DNA from 2 places in the Pseudoalteromonas sp. S554 genome. Region 2 is predicted to be linked to the other one. Evidence: predicted binding sites of a transcription regulator. Region 2 holds the regulator's gene; the other holds the start of a gene.

Region 1 (9,884 bases), on a different contig from region 2:
CCAACAATTTTAAGCGGTGGATAGTCTTTGTGCTTTGTATAGGTAATATCACCACCAAGGGCTTGAAGCGCATCAACTAAGTGCCCTATTGGGCGCTCTTCCATGCGTGGCTCACCGACTAACTCATATTCACCTTTAACAGCAGCTAAAACAGCTGTTAACGGACGATATGCTGTACCCGCATTACCTAAAAATAAAGGTTTATTAGGTTTTTTGAACTCACCACCAACACCATGAACAGTTGCAACTGTTCGGTCTTCATTAAGTGTTACTGTTACACCTAAAAGCTCTAGTGCTCCCAACATGTGACGAATATCATCACTATCGAGTAAGTTCTCTACTACTGTTGTTCCGTTAGCCAGAGCAGCCAGCAGTAAAATACGATTAGATAAACTTTTTGACCCTGGTAATGTCACAGAGCCGTTAACACGCGATATTGGTTCTAAACGAAGTTGCTCCATTAGCTATTCTCCTTCGCAAATGCTGCCATGAAATCAACAAGCGCTTGTACGCCTTCAAGTGGCATTGCGTTATAAATACTTGCGCGCATACCGCCTACTATTCTGTGCCCTTCAAGCGCTAATAAACCAGCTTCTTTAGATTGTGATACAAACTTTTCATTTAAGCTTTCGTCATTAAGCCAAAATGGGACGTTCATACGTGAGCGGCAATGCTTGGCTACTTTATTTGAATAAAAAGGAGACTCATCAATAAAATTATAAAGAAGTTCAGCCTTAGCGATATTCTGGGCTTCCATCGCTTTTACACCACCTTGGGCTTCTAACCATTCAAACACTTCTGCAGCTAAGTACCATGCAAATGTGGGTGGTGTATTAAACATACTGCCCTGCTTCGCTTCGAGTGCATAATCTAAAATACCAGGCTTAGCTAAACCTTCACGATCAAGTAATGTTTTGCGCACAATAACGATAGCGATACCTGATGGACCGATATTTTTTTGCGCACCAGCGTAAATTAAATCAAATTTATCTACATCAATTTCGCGCGATAAAATTGTTGACGACATATCAGCAACAATTGGTGCCGTTGGATGACTTGGTACCTCAAAAATTTCTAAACCATCTACGGTTTCGTTCGGACAATAATGAATATATGAGGCATCTGCAGGTAAAACCCAATCAGCTACATTTTTAATTGAGAATTTTCCACCTGCATCGTTACGTACATCAACACTGGTTGTTGAAGTAAACTTGTTAGCTTCGTCTGTCGCGCTTTTAGACCACACACCATTTTCGCAGTAGATAGCTTTTTTATCTGCTTGATGAAGATTGAGGGGCACTGCACTAAACTGACCGCGACCACCACCATGCATAAATAAAACTTCAAATTCATCACTAATATTCATTAAGCGTCTTAAGCTTGCTTCACATTTTGCAGTTAATGCCAAAAATTCTTTACTACGGTGGCTAATTTCCATTACAGAAACGCCCATGTCTTGCCAATCTAAGAATTCTTTTTGTGCTTTTTGCATTACCGCTTGCGGAAGCATAGCCGGCCCTGCACAAAAATTATATTTACTCATTACCTTTGCCTCATTCCAGTAATTTATACACTCAACATGAAAATATTAAATCCACGCTGTATTAATTTTTTTCAACAACATTAAAAAAAGCGGCCAAGGCCGCTTTTTCAATCTCAATTATTCTGAAGGAGGATTATCATCCACGACTTCATCTATAACTGTATCAACTGTTTCAACGTCTTCAGTATTGATTAAGTCACTTTCTGTAACTTCAATTTCTTCTATACGTTGTAAACCAACTACTTGCTCTTCGTCAATAGTTCTGATCAAAATAACACCTTGTGTGTTACGACCAACTGTTGAAACTTCGTTCACACGAGTACGCACTAACGTTCCGCGATTTGAAATAAGCATTATTTCGTCGTTGTCATCAACTTGAACAGCACCTACTACAGCACCATTACGCTCACTCACCTTAATTGATACAACACCTTGTGTTGCACGACTCTTAGATGGGTAATCTTCAAGTTGAGTTCGTTTACCATAACCATTTTCAGTTACAGTCAATATTGCGCCATCAGTTTTTGGCACGATGAGCGATACAACACGTTGCTCGTCGGTCATTTTAATACCGCGTACACCCGTTGCCGTTCTGCCCATTGGACGAACACCCTTGAAACGAATTTCTGGGTTACCTTCTTCGTCTAATACTGGGTTTCCATTTTCATCAACAACAGCAGATTCTTCAGCTTCTTTAAAGCGGACAACCTTACCCGCATCGGTAAACAACATTATTTCGTTGGTACCATCAGTAATATCAACACCAATTAAGCTATCACCCTCATTTAGGTTAACGGCAATAATTCCGCTAGCACGTTGACGGCTGTAGGCTGTTAAAGGTGTTTTCTTCACTGTACCAAATGCTGTTGCCATAAAGATGTATTTATCTTCTTCGTACTCACGTACTGGCAAAATAGCGGTAATACGTTCGTCAGCTTCTAAAGGTAATAAGTTTACAATTGGCTTACCGCGTGCTGCACGACTTGCTAGTGGTAATTGATATACTTTTAACCAATATAAACGCCCTGCTGTAGAGAAACATAAAATAGTATCATGCGTGTTTGCAACTAATAAACGCTCAATAAAATCTTCGTCTTTCATTTTTGTTGCAGATTTACCTTTACCACCACGACGCTGCGCTTCGTAATCAGACAACGCTTGATACTTAACATAGCCTTCGTGAGAAAGTGTAACCACAACATTTTCTTCAGTTATTAGGTCTTCAAGGCTGATATCATGCGCGGCTGCGTTGATTTCAGTACGGCGTTCATCACCATATTGCGCCTTAATTTCAACTAACTCGTCACGAATTACTTCCATTAAGCGCTCTGGGCTTGCCAGTATGTGTAACAGTTCAGCAATTAAATCAAGCAGTGTTTGGTATTCACTTAAGATTTTTTCGTGCTCAAGACCTGTTAGCTTGTGTAATCGTAAGTCAAGAATCGCTTGGGCTTGTTGCTCAGAAATAAAGTATTGGCCGTCGCGTATACCTAAATCATCAGCTAACCAATCTGGGCGAGCAACGTTAGCCTCACCTGCTTTTTCAAGCATTGCTTTAACATTACCTAATTCCCACGAACGTGCAGTTAACGCTATTTTTGCTTCTGCTGGTGTTGGAGACTTACGAATAAGTTCAATAATTGGGTCAATGTTGGCAAGTGCAATTGCTAGACCTTCTAGCATGTGTGCACGGTCGCGCGCTTTACGTAAATCAAATACTGTACGACGAGTTACTACTTCACGACGGTGAATAATAAACTCTTCAAGCATTTCTTTTAAATTAAAACACTTAGGCTGGTTATTGATGAGTGCAACCATGTTCATACCAAACACTGTTTGTAACTGTGTTTGTGCATATAGGTTATTTAGAATCACTTCACCTACGTCACCACGCTTTATCTCAATAACGATACGCATACCGTCTTTATCTGATTCATCACGTAGTGCACTAATGCCTTCAATTTTTTTATCTTTAACAAGCTCCGCTATTTTTTCAATTAAGCGTGCTTTGTTAACTTGATAAGGGATTTCATGAACAATAATTGTTTCACGACCCGTTTTTTCGTCTGTTTCGATGTCAGCGCGTGCACGCATGTACACCTTGCCACGACCAGTTTGATACGCTTGTTCAATCCCTTTTTTACCGTTAATGATTGCAGCTGTAGGGAAATCTGGACCAGGAATGTAATCCATTAACTCAGTTATGGTTAAATCTGGATTAACAATTAATGCTAAACAACCATTGATAACTTCAGTTAAGTTATGTGGTGGGATGTTTGTCGCCATACCTACGGCTATACCAGAAGAACCATTTACAAGTAAATTAGGTACCTTCGTTGGTAAAACGTCAGGAATTTGCTCTGTGCCATCGTAGTTAGGAACGAAATCAACCGTTTCTTTCTCAAGATCCGCTAATAACTCATGAGACATTTTAGCCATACGTACTTCGGTGTAACGCATAGCAGCAGCTGAATCACCATCAACAGAACCAAAGTTACCCTGGCCGTCTACAAGCATATAACGAAGTGAGAATGGCTGTGCCATACGAACTATCGTGTCATAAACTGCGCTATCGCCGTGTGGGTGGTATTTACCGATTACATCACCGACAACACGTGCCGACTTTTTGTAAGGCTTGTTCCAATCATTACTAAGCTCGTTCATTGCAAACAAAACGCGGCGGTGAACTGGCTTTAAGCCATCACGTACGTCTGGTAATGCACGTCCTACAATTACACTCATTGCGTAATCTAAGTAGGAGTTTTTTAACTCGTCTTCAATATTGACTGGCAGAATTTCATTGGCGAGATCAGTCATTTGATATCACATTCCTTCAGTAGCAGCTCTTAATAACCCAGTATTAGGTTTTAAAGAGTATTGTTATTATTACTAACAGACATGCTATCACAATTAATTTTAATTTACAGGCGCAAAACTTTGCGATTTATCAATTTAGGCCTATATAATGGCCTCAGATTGACGAGGAAGTATTTTATGACCGAACATCAAAATGTAGATCACGCAGAAATAGCAAAATTTGAAGCCATCGCAGAGCGTTGGTGGGATTTAGAGGGTGAGTTTAAACCTCTTCACGAAATTAATCCGTTACGCCTAGATTTTATTGCAAATAAAACGCAAGGTTTATTTGATAAAGAAACACTCGATGTTGGCTGTGGTGGGGGTATTTTAAGCCAAAGTATGGCACGTATGGGGGCAAAGGTAACAGGTATTGATATGGGACAAGAGCCTTTGACTGTCGCTAAATTACACAGCCTAGAAACGGGTGTAGATGTAGATTACATAAAAATACCCGCAGAACAGTTCGCTGAAGAACACCCTGAACGATTTGACGTTGTTACCTGTATGGAAATGCTCGAACACGTTCCAGACCCTGCTTCAATTATTCATGCCGTTGCCAAACTTGCAAAACCTGGCGCTGATGTTTTTTTCTCTACCCTCAATAAAACACCGAAAGCCTACTTGTACGCAATTGTAGGTGCTGAAAAACTATTAAAAATGGTTCCAGAGGGAACTCACGATCACAAAAAGTTTATTAAACCGGCGCAGCTAATTGCGTGGGCCGAGCAAGCGGGCTTAAAAGTACGTGCAAGCTCAGGACTTTCGTATAACCCCTTCTCTAAACAATACACACTTAATAATGATGTTAGTGTTAATTATATCCTTCATTTTGAGAAGTTGGTGTAATGAAGAGCGCAGGTTCATCATTAGCACTTTATCAATATGATGCGTTTTTGTTTGATTTAGACGGCACCTTACTCGACACAGCTGACGATTTAGGCGCTGCACTTAATAGTGTACTACGAGCAAATCAAATTGCCGAAGTAACAAGCGAAATATATCGCCCAGCGGCTTCTAATGGTGCGGCAGCTTTATTGGAAGCGGGTTTTAAAGAATTGTGGCCCTCTCTTGCACAAGCACAGTTGATAAAGCAATTGGTCGATAGCTATGCCCAAAACATTGCGAAATACACCCAATGCTTTGCCGGTATTGAACCACTACTGATCTCACTTGATCACAAAAAGATCAAATGGGGGATCATGACAAACAAGCCTGGCTTTTTAACTGAGCCGCTTGTCGCTGCGATCCCCGCTTTAAAAAATGCGGCAGTTGTAATTAGCGGTGATACGCTTGAAGAAGCCAAACCCTCTCCTCTACCTTTACTTCATTGCGCAAAACTAATGGACGTAATACCAGATCGCTGTTTATACATAGGTGATGCCGAACGAGACATTCAAGCGGGTAAAGCAGCAGGTATGCCTACAGCTACTGCTCTGTGGGGGTACATTCCAAGCGATGAAGAAGCACTTACTTGGAAAGCTGATTTTAACTGGCGTAGCCCTATTGACGCATTTAACCATATATAGTGCCCATTTTAGATATAAACACTATATATTGTGATTGTGTTAGTTTTTACGCAAAGCTTGATGATAAAAAAAGCAGCCGAAATTTATTTTCAAAATGTGTAAATTTAGTCGATCCTGAGTTGATTTTTAAAAATTTCAACTTCAATGAATGATCAAAGGTTAATGCCTACTAACACAAATACGTTATCCCAACGTTATCCACAAATAGGGGCAATTATGCCCCTTGCAAATCAACTCAGACCACACTATCTTGTGATCTCTAAATTGAACAACACCAGATATTGTGGCCAAATGTTATTCAATTAAATTTACCTCATTGGGTAAAACTTATAAAAAATGAGCACTACTTCTCTTTTTGAGACGTACAACATTGGTCAAAAATACATTATCCCCAAGGAATACAGGCAAAGCTATGAACCAACAGTTATCTGTAAGCAAACGTGACGGGCGCAAAGAGCCTCTTGATCTTGATAAGATCCATCGCGTTATAGAATGGGCCGCCGAAGGTTTAAATAACGTTTCGGTTTCACAGGTTGAATTAAAGTCACATATTCAATTTTATGATGGTATTCGTACAAAAGATATTCACGAAACGATTATCAAAGCGGCTGCCGATCAGATTTCTAAAGAATCACCTGATTACCAGTATCTTGCTGCACGTTTAGCTGTATTCCACTTACGTAAAAAAGCATACGGTCAATTTGAGCCACCGCGTTTATTTGATCACGTAACAAAAATGGTGAGTGATAAACGTTACGATGCTCACTTACTTGCTGACTATACAGAGCAAGAATTTGACGAATTAGACGAATACCTTGACCACTCACGCGATCTTAATTTTAGTTACGCTGCAGTTAAGCAATTAGAAGGTAAATACCTAGTTCAAAACCGTGTAACGGGTGAAATTTATGAAAGCGCACAGTTTTTATATATTTTAGTGGCTGCAAGCTTATTTGCAGATTACCCACGAGAAACACGAGTTTCATACATAAAGCGTTTTTACGACGCGGTATCGTTATTTAAAATTTCATTGCCTACGCCAATCATGGCTGGTGTACGTACGCCTACTCGTCAATTTAGCTCTTGCGTACTTATTGAATGTGGCGACAGCCTTGATTCAATCAATGCTACATCGTCAGCTATTGTAAAATATGTTTCTCAGCGTGCTGGTATCGGTATTAATGCTGGTCGTATCCGTGCATTAGGAAGCCATATCCGTAATGGCGAAGCATACCACACAGGTTGTATCCCTTTTTACAAGCACTTTCAAACAGCTGTTAAGAGTTGTTCGCAAGGTGGTGTTCGCGGCGGCGCAGCAACCCTATTCTACCCGCTATGGCATTTAGAAGTAGAGAACCTTTTAGTTCTTAAAAATAACCGTGGTGTTGATGACAACCGTGTTCGTCATTTAGATTACGGCGTACAATTTAATAAGTTAATGTATTCTCGTTTGATTAAAGACGATTACATCACGTTATTTAGTCCATCAGACGTGCCAGGTCTTTACGATGCGTTTTTTGAAGATCAAGACGAATTTGATGCGTTATATGTTAAATACGAACAAGACGAGTCTATTCGTAAAAAGCGTATTAAAGCCATTGAATTGTTCTCTGTGTTTGCACAAGAACGTGCAAGTACTGGCCGCATATACTTACAGAATGTAGATCACTGTAATACACATAGCCCGTTTATAGCGAAAGTTGCACCAATTCGTCAGTCTAACTTGTGTTTAGAAATTGCATTACCGACTAAACCACTTAACAACGTTAACGACGAAGAAGGCGAAATTGCATTATGTACATTGTCTGCTTTCAACCTAGGTGCGCTTGAGTCTCTAGATGAACTAGAAGAGCTTGCGGAGCTAGCAGTACGTGCACTCGATAACCTACTCGACTTTCAAGACTACCCAGTACCAGCTGCCAAAAACGCAACAATGGGACGTCGTACGTTAGGAATAGGTGTAATCAACTATGCCTACTACTTAGCTAAAAATGGTAAGCGTTATTCAGACGGCAGTGCAAATGCACTCACACATAAAACATTCGAAGCTATTCAATACTACTTGATGAAAGCGTCAAACGAACTTGCAAAAGAACGTGGTGCATGTCCTAAGTTTAACGAAACAACGTATTCTCAGGGCATTATGCCAACAGATACGTATAAAACAGACTTAGATAAAATTTGTGATGAGCCACTGCACCTTGATTGGGATGCACTGCGTAAGAGCATACAAGAACACGGTATGCGTAACTCAACACTAAGCGCATTAATGCCATCAGAAACGTCATCGCAAATCTCAAACGCAACAAATGGTATCGAGCCACCACGCGGTCACATTAGTGTTAAAGCAAGTAAAGATGGTATTTTAAAACAAGTTGTACCTGAGTACGAACGTTTGAAAGACAACTATGAGTTACTTTGGGACATACCTTCTAATGATGGTTACTTACAGCTTGTCGGTATCATGCAAAAATTTGTTGACCAAACTATTTCTGCAAACACAAATTATGATCCAAATAAATTTGAAGGCGGTAAAGTACCTATGAAAGTCTTATTAAAAGACTTACTTAGCGCCTACAAATTGGGGGTCAAAACGTTGTATTACCATAATACCCGTGATGGCGCATCTGATGCACAAGACGACACTCCAGAAGTGGAAGATGACGATTGTGCAGGCGGCGCGTGTAAAATATAGTCGTTAATTTTATCTTAAGCGGGCATGCAGCCCGCTTTGTTCTGATAGTTTTTTGAGTGATAAACATGTCTTATACTACTTTTAGTCGTAATCATAATAACCAAATGCAAGAGCCAATGTTTTTTGGCCAGACCGTTAACGTATCGCGTTACGATCAACAAAAATATCCTATTTTTGAAAAGTTAATTGAAAAGCAACTGTCTTTCTTTTGGCGACCAGAAGAAGTAGATGTGAGTAAAGACCGTTTAGATTTTCAGGCGCTACCAGAGCATGAAAAGCACATATTTTTAAGTAACTTAAAATATCAAACACTGCTTGATAGTGTACAAGGCCGCTCTCCTAACGTTGCGCTACTACCTATCGTGTCTATCCCAGAACTTGAAACCTGGATAGAAACGTGGGCATTTAGTGAAACAATTCACAGCCGTTCATACACCCATATTATTCGTAACGTAACACAATCACCAGAGCTTATTTTTGATGACATCGTTAGCAACGATAAAATTAGCGAGCGCGCTGATGCAGTAACAACTTATTACGATGATTTAATTAACTCTGTTTCACTTTACAACCTTTACGGTGAAGGCAAGCATGAAATCAACGGTAAAACAGTGGTTGTAAACTTATTCGAGCTGAAAAAGAAACTTTACCTCGCTATGATGTCGGTAAACATTCTTGAAGCAATTCGTTTTTATGTCAGCTTTGCTTGTTCATTTGCATTTGCTGAGCGTGAACTTATGGAAGGTAACGCCAAGATAATTGAGCTCAAATCCCGTCAGCCATACACACACAATAGCGAAATTTTAAAAACTAATCAAGCTAAATCAAACACAAACAACGTGTTCAACTTGTGTGGAACCACACATAAAATCACAAAAAATGCCACACAACTTAAAATAGCAGCATAAAAAAATAAATATGTGGCTTTATCCCGGAATAAATAAAAAATGAAATATACTACTTTTAATCAAAAAAATAATGACGCTTTAAAAGAACCGATGTTCTTTGGCAACCCTGTGAATGTATCACGTTATGATGTTCAAAAACACGTGGCATTCGAAAACTTAATTGAGAAACAACTGTCTTTCTTCTGGCGACCAGAAGAAGTTGATGTATCAAAAGATCGCGGGGATTGGCAAAGTCTATCTGATGCCGAAAAGCACATTTTCATCTCTAACCTTAAATATCAAATCTTACTTGATAGTATGGCCGCACGTTCAGTTAATGCGGTGTTACTCCCATTGGCTTCCTTACCTGAAGT
Region 2 (9,884 bases):
TTCTGCAATTTCATGCATACCTTCAGTAAATTCTGCAATCCACTGAGAATCTATTGTCGGTAACGTTAGTGCAACAGATACCCACGTAGGTTCAGCACCCATTGCAGCTAAATCACTTAAATTAACAGCAAGCGCTCTATGCCCTAATGCGCGAGGAGAAATATCTTCAAAAAAGTGCACGCCTTCAACCAAAGTATCGGTTGTGACTGCAAGTTGGCAATTTTGTGGAACAGTGACAAGCGCGCAATCATCCCCTATACCTAGGTTAACATCACGACGAGAAATACCGCGACCTTTAAAGTAGCGGTTAATTAATTCAAATTCCTTCATACACAAAAAAGCCGACCTATGCCGGCTCTCCTTTTAACGGTTATATAAAGTAAATCTCTGAAAGCAAAGTCAGAGAAAAATACTATTACTTGCGTAAATGCTTTACAGCTTTATCAAGTACACCGTTTACAAATTTATGACTATCTTCTGCGCCAAATATTTTGGCAAGCTCAATACCTTCGTTGATAGCAACTTTGTAAGGTACATCTTCACGGAACTTAAGTTCGTAGCTGCTTAAACGTAAAATTGCTCGCTCAACCATATCTAAGTCATCAAATGGACGCGTTAAATGAGGTGATACTGATTCATCAAGTAGCTTATAATTTACAGCTACACCTGAGGCTAAATCTTTAAAGTATTCAACATCAATTTTAGTAACGTCGTTTTCGATCAACATTTGTTGCTCGATGTCGGCAATTGCATTACCGCTTAGTTGCCAAGAATAAACGGCTTGAAGTGCTAAGATACGTGCTTTACGTCTTGCTGCTGGTTTCACAAAAATTCCTTAAACTTAAATTTTATCTAACACATTAACCATTTCAAGCGCACCCAAAGCAGCTTCGCCGCCTTTGTTACCCATTTTGGTACCTGCGCGCTCAATAGCTTGTTCAATGCTTTCAGTGGTTAATACGCCAAATGCAACCGGTATATCATACTCAAGTGATACTTGCGCAAGACCTTTGTTTGACTCGCCAGCAACTAGGTCAAAGTGTGGTGTTCCACCTCTTATCACTACGCCTAAAGCGATGATTGCATCATACTCTTTTTTTGCTGCAACGCGTTTTGCCGCTAAAGGTAATTCAACTGCACCCGGTACATAAATCACAGTAATGTCGTCATCAGATACACCACCGGTACGTTTTAGCTCATCAACAGCACCTTCAAGTAGGCTGCTACCAATAAAGTCATTAAAACGAGAAATGACAATGGCAAATTTTTTGCCCGGTGCGTACTTATTACCTTCAATAATTTTCATTTGATAACCCTAAAAATAAGTTCAAGCGGTTGCGATTGCGCAAAAATTGCTGCGCATCATACCATAATAATAATAAAATAGCCTAGTTTAAGCGTTTGCCTATTGTGGCTCAATGTAATCAATAACTTCTAAATGAAAGCCCGAAAGTGCATGGTATTTTTTAGGGCGACTCATTAATCGCATTTGCTCAATTCCTAAATCTGCAAGAATTTGTGAGCCTACACCAACAGTACGAGAAGTACCTTGAAATTTACGCGGTGTAACATTTTCACCAGCGTCTGCAGCAGCAAATGCTTTAACTGTTGCTTCAAGCTCTTCAGTACTTTCTTGTTTACCTAAAATGACTAGCACACCGTCATTTTTAGCTATGTATGCCATTGCATCCGATAAGCCCCAGCTTCTGTCTGCGCTTCTATCCGAAAGTAAAATATCGTTAAATGTACTTTGTAAATGCACACGCACCAAGGTTGGTTCTTGCGCTTTAATTTCACCCTTGAGCAGTACGTAGTGTAACTGACCGTCAATAGTGTCTTTGTAAGTGACTAAGTCAAATTCACCATGCTCTGTTGGCAGTTTACACTTAGCCACTTTTTCGATTGTGGTTTCGTTTAAATTGCGGTATTCAATTAAATCAGCAATTGTGCCAATTTTAATGTCGTGCTCTTTAGCAAAAACTTCTAAATCAGGGCGGCGTGCCATGGTGCCATCAGCGTTTAAAATTTCAACAATAACAGAAGACGCTTCAAGCCCTGCTAAACGCGCTAAATCACAACCGGCTTCTGTATGACCTGCACGTGTTAATACACCACCTGGCTGTGCCATAATCGGAAAAATATGACCCGGCTGTACAATATCGCTAGGAACAGCACCTTTAGCGATAGCTGCTTGTACCGTGCGTGCTCTATCTGCTGCTGATATACCTGTGGTTACGCCTTTTGATGCTTCTATCGACATAGTAAAGTTAGTTGAAAACGCAGCGCCATTATTTTTAACCATTAAAGGCAAGTCTAGTTGCTCACAACGCTCTTGTGTCATCGTTAAACAAATTAAACCACGGCCATGAGTAGCCATAAAGTTAATTGCTTCTGCGCTAATATGTTCAGCAGCTATTATTAAATCGCCTTCATTTTCTCTGTCTTCATCGTCCATTAAAATAACCATTTTACCGGCTTTAATGTCATCTATAATTTCTTGTGCGCTGTGTAAATTCATAAATTCGCTCGTGTAAGTTGTCAGTTTCGTTATTTAATAAAGCCCGCTTTTGCGAGTAAGCTCATTGATATATCTGCGCCGGTTGGCTGCTCTGCGCCTTTGATAAGACGCTCTAAATAACGTGCAATTTGATCGACTTCTAAATTAACTTGAGTGCCTACTTTAAAGTCGGCAATTGTTGTTTGACCGCTGGTGTGCGGCACAATTGTTAATTTAAATTTATTACCTTCAACAGCGTTAACTGTCAGGCTTATACCATCAATACATACCGACCCTTTGTACGGTATGTATTTCATTAAACTTTCATCGGTTGTCAGCCAATATTCAGTAGCTCTTGCATTAGCTGTAATCGCCGTTATTGTTGCAATACCATCAACATGGCCAGACACTAAATGCCCACCTAAACGCGAAACCGGTTGCATCGCTTTTTCAAGGTTAACTGTTTGCCCTATTGAATAATGTGCAAAACCAGTTAAATGAATTGTTTCGTTAGATAAATCAGCGCTAAAACCATCAACATGTTTATCAACTACCGTTAAACACACGCCATTTGTTGCAATACTGTCACCCAGCTTTACGTCACTCATATCAAGGTCGGCGCTTTGAATACGAATGGCTAAATCGCCTTGTTTTTTTTGTAATAAAGCAATTTTGCCTGTGGCTTCTATTATCCCAGTAAACATAGCGCTACTCTTCTTTGTTAAATGATTTTAATGCGTGCTTTTTTAACGCGTTGATACGTAAATCGTCACCAATGCGAACACACTCATTAAAAGATAAATCGATAGTATCTTGCATACTCGTCAATTCAGGGAAGTTTACTAAACTTTTAGCATCATAACCCATCAGTTTTGGTGCGATATAAAAAACATACTCGTCAATTAAATCAAGCTCGGTCATTTTCCCCGCAAGGGTTGCCCCAGCTTCCAGCCATATATTATTAAACTGATGCTTTGCTAGTGTTTGTAATACATCGGTTAAATCAACCTTACCCTGTTGCTCGCGCACCGCTATGTGCTTAACAAAATGCGGCCACTGCATTGAATTATCAACCTTGGTAGTAAATATAATTACCGGGTGCGCTATTTTAAATAGCGCGAGGTCAGGTGTTAATCTGTTTTGCGAGTCTATTATAACACGCACCGGCTGACGTAGCGGTAAGTTGGTTGGTAATGAATACGGTAACTCACTTGCTCGAACATTAAGTTTTGCATTATCAACAAGAACCGTATCGGCCCCCGTTAAAATGGCACAGCTTTGAGCGCGGTATAGCTGCACATCTTTTCGTGCAGCAGGACCTGTGATCCACTTACTTTTTCCGTTTTTTAGCGCTGTTTTACCGTCTATACTGGCTGCTAATTTACAAGTTACGTAAGGAAGCCCTTGCTCCATACGCTTAAAAAAACCAAAGTTTAATGCGCGAGCCTCTTGTTCAAGCAACCCATGAGCAACTTCTATTCCGGCGTCACTCAGTATTTTAAGGCCTTTACCTGCCACTTGCGGGTTGGTATCAACCATGGCTGCAATCACCTTTTTAATACCAGCGGCCTTAAGTCCTTCAGCACAGGGGGGCGTGCGCCCGTAATGGCTACAAGGTTCAAGTGTTACATAGGCAGTTGCACCCTTTGCTTTTTCGCCGGCTACAGCAAGTGCATTTACCTCTGCATGTCCTTGCCCTGCTAACTGATGAAACCCTTCACCAATTATCTGATTATCTTTTACAAGTACACAGCCAACATTCGGATTAGGTGTTGTGGTAAACCGACCTTTTTTAGCAAGCTCAATAGCACGCGCCATATATAGTTTATCGTGCTCGGTAAATGCTGATTGGCTGCTCATGCTTATTCCCCTAAACGGGCAATTTCTTCGCCAAACTCTCGTATATCCTCAAACGAGCGATATACTGACGCAAACCTTACATAAGCGACTTTATCTAACTTTTTAAGCGCTTCCATAATGCATTCACCCACCAAATGGCTTGAAATTTCTCGCTCACCCGTTGCACGTAATTGCGACTTTATTATATTGACTACTTCATCAACCTGTTCTGTACTGACGGGACGCTTCTCAAGTGCACGATTTAAACCATTTAGTAACTTATCTTCGTTAAACGGTTCGCGACTGCCGTCTTGTTTTACAACACGCGGCATAACCAGCTCTGCCCCTTCAAACGTGGTGAAACGTTCATGGCAATCGTTACACTCACGACGGCGGCGAACTTGATGGCCACCGCCAACAAGGCGGGAATCTATAACTTTGGTGTCTTTTGCTGTACAAAATGGGCAATGCATAACTAAAGGTATCCGTTTTAAAAACAAAAAAGCCGCTAAAAAGCGGCTTTTATAATAGCATGATTGCTTATGTGATCTAAATTACCGTTTTACTTTATTAAGCGTAAACAGGTAGTTTTGCACAAATTGCTTTCACTTTTTCTTTTACTTGCGCTTGAACAGACTCATCAGCAATGTTGTCTAGTACATCACAGATCCAGCCAGCAAGCTCTTTAGATTCAGCCTCTTTGAAACCACGGCGCGTGATTGCAGGAGAACCAATACGTAAGCCAGACGTTACAAATGGAGAACGCGGATCATTTGGAACTGAGTTTTTGTTAACCGTAATGTTCGCATTGCCTAATGCTGCATCAGCATCTTTACCTGTAATGTCTTTATCGATTAAATCAAGTAAGAACAAGTGATTGTCTGTTTTACCAGAAACAACTTTGTAGCCACGCTCTTGTAATACGCTAACCATTGCTTGCGCATTTTTAACAACTTGTGTTTGGTATTCTTTAAACTCTGGTTGTAAAGCTTCTTTGAATGCCACTGCTTTTGCAGCAATAACGTGACATAAAGGACCACCTTGGCCACCAGGGAATACAGCACTGTTAAGCTTTTTGTAAATTGCTTCGTCACCACATGCAGAAATAATTAAACCGCCACGAGGGCCCGCTAATGTTTTATGCGTTGTTGTAGTAACAACATGTGCAAATGGTACTGGGCTTGGGTAAACACCCGCAGCAATTAAACCTGCAACATGCGCCATATCAACAAACAAGTAAGCATCTACTTTGTCTGCAATTTCGCGAAACTTAGCCCAATCAACAATACCTGAATAAGCAGAAAAACCTGCGATAATCATTTTTGGCTTGTGCTCTAGTGCTAACGCTTCAACTTGTGCGTAATCAATTTCGCCAGTCTCTTCGTTTAGGCCATACTGAATTGCGTTATATGTTTTACCTGAAAAGTTTACGTGTGAGCCATGAGTTAAATGGCCACCGTGTGCTAGGCTCATGCCAAGTACTGTATCAAGCGGGCTTAATAAGGCTTGGAAAACAGCGGCATTGGCTTGCGAACCCGCATGTGGTTGCACGTTTGCGTAATCTGTACCAAATAATTCATTTGCGCGGTCAATCGCTAACTGCTCAACCACATCAACGTGCTCACAGCCACCGTAGTAACGTTTGCCCGGGTAGCCTTCAGCATATTTGTTAGTAAGTTGAGAACCCTGCGCTTCTAGTACGCGTGGGCTACAGTAGTTTTCAGATGCAATTAACTCAATGTGCTCTTCTTGACGTGATGTTTCTTTACTCATCGCGTCAAATAACTCTGGATCAAAGTCCGAAATATTCATGCTACGTTCTAACATTGGGGGCTCCTGGGCAACGTGTATGGTATTTTTTAGAGGCTATATTGTACGCTTAAAACCGCACTTTGCCTACGTTCTTAAGTTGAGGATATTTAATCAGGGATTGAAACTATTTCACACCCTTTTTAAGATGATATTTTTAAATAACTTACATAATTATTTTAAATGTTTTTTATTTATTACATTTAATTAGTTAATTAAAAAAGCTATTTCACGGTTTAAAATGTGCAAAAAAGCGGCCATAGCCGCTTTCGTGTTTACTTAATATTTAAGCTAACTTAGCCAGTATTTCTTTACGCAAAGCGTCGTAATCGGCGTTTATGTCGCTTGCAAGACATGGTTTAGCCAAAGCGTCGCTCAATGGCTTTGGCATATCAAGTTCAATATTTAGTATACCTTCTACACTTTCTTTAAACTTAGCTGGATGTGCAGTTGCTAAAAAGATGCCCGCAGCACCCGGAGCTCGGTTATTGACTAAACCTTGGTAGGCAATTGCTGTATGTGGCTCTGCAACATACCCTGTTTGATGAATATTTTTCATCACCGTTTGAGTGTTTTCTTCGTCAACACTAATTGAGTAAAAGTTATCGTAACTAAACCAGTTGTTGTCCAACATAGTTTGCACACGTGGCCAGTTATTCGGCTTACTCACGTCCATCGCATTTGAAAGCGATTCAAGCGTTGCATTAGGCAACCAATTTTTATCAAGTATAAAACGAGGAACGGTGTCGTTTTGGTTGGTTGTTGCACTTAACTTTCCAACTGGCAACCCTATTACAGCGCCAATCATTGCAGCGCATACATTACCAAAGTTACCACTTGGTACAGAAATATGCGCTGTTGCACGCTTTTCTTTTGGCAGTTGTGCAATCGCTTCAAAGTAATAACACACCTGAGCGACTAAGCGGCTTATGTTTATCGAATTTGCTGAATTTAAGCCAAGTGTAGATTTAACTTCATCATCTAAAAACGACTTCTTAACAAGTTCTTGGCAATCGTCAAAACTGCCATCAACCGCGTAACAATGAATATTGCCACCTAAGGTAGTAAATAGCTTTTGCTGAGCAAGTGAAATTTTTCCTTTAGGATAAAGAATAACCACATCAATGTTTGGTTTATTGTAAAATGCATGCGCAACCGCTGCACCAGTATCACCTGATGTTGCTGTTAAAATAGTCACTTTTTCACCTTGGTTAAACTGCGCTAAGCATTCAGCCATAAAGCGCCCACCAAAATCTTTAAAGGCCAGCGTAGGACCATGAAATAGCTCCAAACAATAGGTATTTTCTTCTACCTCGACTAACTTAACTGGAAAATTAAACGCATTTTTAACCATGTCGGCAACAGTGCTACTTGGCAACTCATCACCAATTAAATGGGATAAAATTTTGCTACTGCGCGTAACAAAATCCATATCAAGTAATGCGTCAACATCAGCCATGGGCGCTAACGATTCAGGAAAAAACACTCCTTGGTTACGTCCAAGTCCTGTTTTTACTGCTTCAACAAACGACACTTTTTGTGAGTTATCTTTTAAATTATGTAATTGCATGACTTCTAATCCTATAAAACATTTAATTGACGCGTGCCGTCGTTATCTAACTTACAAATATGGCAAAAACCTTGCTCATTTATATAATTATCCTTTAACCATTTAGCGCATTGTTCGGCTGCTTCAAGTGTTTTACATACAGTAAATAAGGTAGGCCCTGCGCCTGAAATACTAACTACCTCAGCTCCAAGTGCGGGTAAACTTGCTTTCGCCTCGCTAAAACCAGTAATAAGCGGTGCACGGTAAGGTTCTGCTATTTCGTCTTTCATTATGCTTAATGCATCGTCAAAACGTGCTGTTAATAACAAGCTACTAAAAGAGGATAAACGCTGCGCAAACTCAACGCTTGCATGCATGCTAAGATCTTTTGGCAAAACAGAACGCGCTTTTGCTGTATTAAGCGAAAAGCCTGGAAACGCCGCAACGTAATACCAGTTTTCATCAACAGGTAGTTCTATAGATTTATTAGGAATTAAATCGCCAGTTAGCTGCAAACCGCCTAAATAACACGGCGTAATATTATCGTAATGGCGTCCGCCACTTACAACGGCTTCAAAATCTGCCATCAACTCAATTAGCTGTACTTGACTTAACTGTGTTTTTGCAAACTTATCAAGCGCTGCAAATGTAGCAACCACCGAACAAGCACTCGATCCTAATCCAGAACCAATTGGCAGGTTTTTTTTAAGCTCTAGCTTTACCGTTGGCATATCTGGTGCGACATGAGCTCTAAAGTGCACTAGACACTGATAAGCTAAGTTTTCTTTCGCATCGCTTGGTAATTTATGAGCATATTCGCCTGAACAAACAAACTCATCACAAGGGGCTGCGCTAACAAGTGCTACATCCCCCAATAAACTACCATCAATTGGCGCAAGAGCAGCACCTAGCGCATCAAATCCAACTGCAAAATTACCAATAGATGCAGGCGCATATACTTCAATCATTTTCGACTCCTAGCGCGATAATGTTTTTAAAACGTCTGCAAATACACCTGCAGCAGTTACTTCAGAGCCAGCGCCGTAACCACGAATTACAAAAGGACGTGGTTGGTAGTATTGACTTAAAATTGCAAGCGCATTTTCACCATCGCGAATAACATTAAGCGCATGTGATGAATCAACCGCTTCAATACCTACTTTACAGTGGCCTTCTTTAATTGTGCCAACGTAACGAAGAACTTTCCCTTCACTTGCCGCTTGCTCAATACGTGCGTTAAAGTCAGCGTCTAAGCTAGGTAATTTTGCCATAAACTCATCAATACTGTCTCCTTCGGCAAACCCTTGTGGTAATACCGACTCTACTTCAATGTCGGTTAGCTCTAATTTCATACCGGCTTCACGTGCAATAATTAACAACTTTCGCGCAACATCAGTTCCCGATAAATCATCACGAGGATCTGGCTCTGTAAAACCACTTTCTTTTGCTTTAATGGTTGCCTCTGACAGTGATAAACCATCTTGTAAAGCACCGAACATGTATGACAATGAGCCCGATAAAATACCGCTAAATTCTAGTAATTCATCTCCTGCACCAAATAAAGACTGCAAATTATCGATAACAGGAAGGCCTGCACCTACGTTTGTTTCGTATAAAAACTTGCGGTTATTTTTTTGTGTAGCAGCAATTAAATCTTGATAATACGTATATGAGCTGGTTGTTGCCTTTTTATTGGCTGCAACAACATGAAAACCCGCATTTAAAAAGTCAACATATTGCGCTGCAAGTGCATCAGACGATGTACAGTCCACCAGCACAGGATTAACTAAATGACTTTGCTTAACAAATTGCTCAACCAGTTTTAGGTCAAATGACTGCTCTGATACTGCTAATTTTTGCTGCCAATCACTAAAGGCGATACCCTCGCTATCAAGATGCAACTGACGAGAGTTAGCAACGCCGTACAAATTAAGTTTAATGTTACGCTTTTCAAGCCATGCTTGTTGGCGCTCTAATTGAGATATCAGTTCTTGCCCTACTAAGCCACACCCTAGTAAAAACACATCAATTGAAGGCACATGCGTGAAAAAGTTCTCATGGCATATTTTCACTGCGTCGTTACATAACTCACCGTCAATCACAGCTGAAATAGCACTTTCAGTAGAATCCTGTGCAATTGCCACAATGTTTACTTGTGCTTGAGAAAGGGATGCAAAAAACTTAGCGGCT

Evidence for each region. The regulator NrdR, encoded in region 2, represses ribonucleotide reductase genes. The targets are predictions, from matches to a motif close to AAACACNANATNTNGTGTTT.
Region 1: the regulator NrdR is predicted to act here: its motif matches at 6,198-6,217, upstream of nrdA (class 1a ribonucleoside-diphosphate reductase subunit alpha).

What each region holds. Positions count from the first base shown of each region.
Region 1 is NZ_PNDV01000041.1:4,654-14,537, reverse strand. It holds gene aroA (3-phosphoshikimate 1-carboxyvinyltransferase) at 1-461, opposite strand, end outside; gene serC (3-phosphoserine/phosphohydroxythreonine transaminase) at 461-1,543, opposite strand; gene gyrA (DNA topoisomerase (ATP-hydrolyzing) subunit A) at 1,661-4,360, opposite strand; gene ubiG (bifunctional 2-polyprenyl-6-hydroxyphenol methylase/3-demethylubiquinol 3-O-methyltransferase UbiG) at 4,538-5,248, shown strand; gene CWB65_RS10890 (HAD-IA family hydrolase) at 5,248-5,928, shown strand; gene nrdA (class 1a ribonucleoside-diphosphate reductase subunit alpha) at 6,341-8,623, shown strand; gene nrdB (class Ia ribonucleoside-diphosphate reductase subunit beta) at 8,689-9,531, shown strand; gene nrdB (class Ia ribonucleoside-diphosphate reductase subunit beta) at 9,571-9,884, shown strand, end outside.
Region 2 is NZ_PNDV01000064.1:16,431-26,314, forward strand. It holds gene thiL (thiamine-phosphate kinase) at 1-330, opposite strand, end outside; gene nusB (transcription antitermination factor NusB) at 416-826, opposite strand; gene ribH (6,7-dimethyl-8-ribityllumazine synthase) at 842-1,306, opposite strand; gene ribBA (bifunctional 3,4-dihydroxy-2-butanone-4-phosphate synthase/GTP cyclohydrolase II) at 1,406-2,518, opposite strand; gene CWB65_RS13860 (riboflavin synthase) at 2,548-3,201, opposite strand; gene ribD (bifunctional diaminohydroxyphosphoribosylaminopyrimidine deaminase/5-amino-6-(5-phosphoribosylamino)uracil reductase RibD) at 3,206-4,357, opposite strand; gene nrdR (transcriptional regulator NrdR) at 4,360-4,809, opposite strand; gene glyA (serine hydroxymethyltransferase) at 4,907-6,163, opposite strand; gene thrC (threonine synthase) at 6,432-7,715, opposite strand; gene thrB (homoserine kinase) at 7,727-8,662, opposite strand; gene thrA (bifunctional aspartate kinase/homoserine dehydrogenase I) at 8,672-9,884, opposite strand, start outside.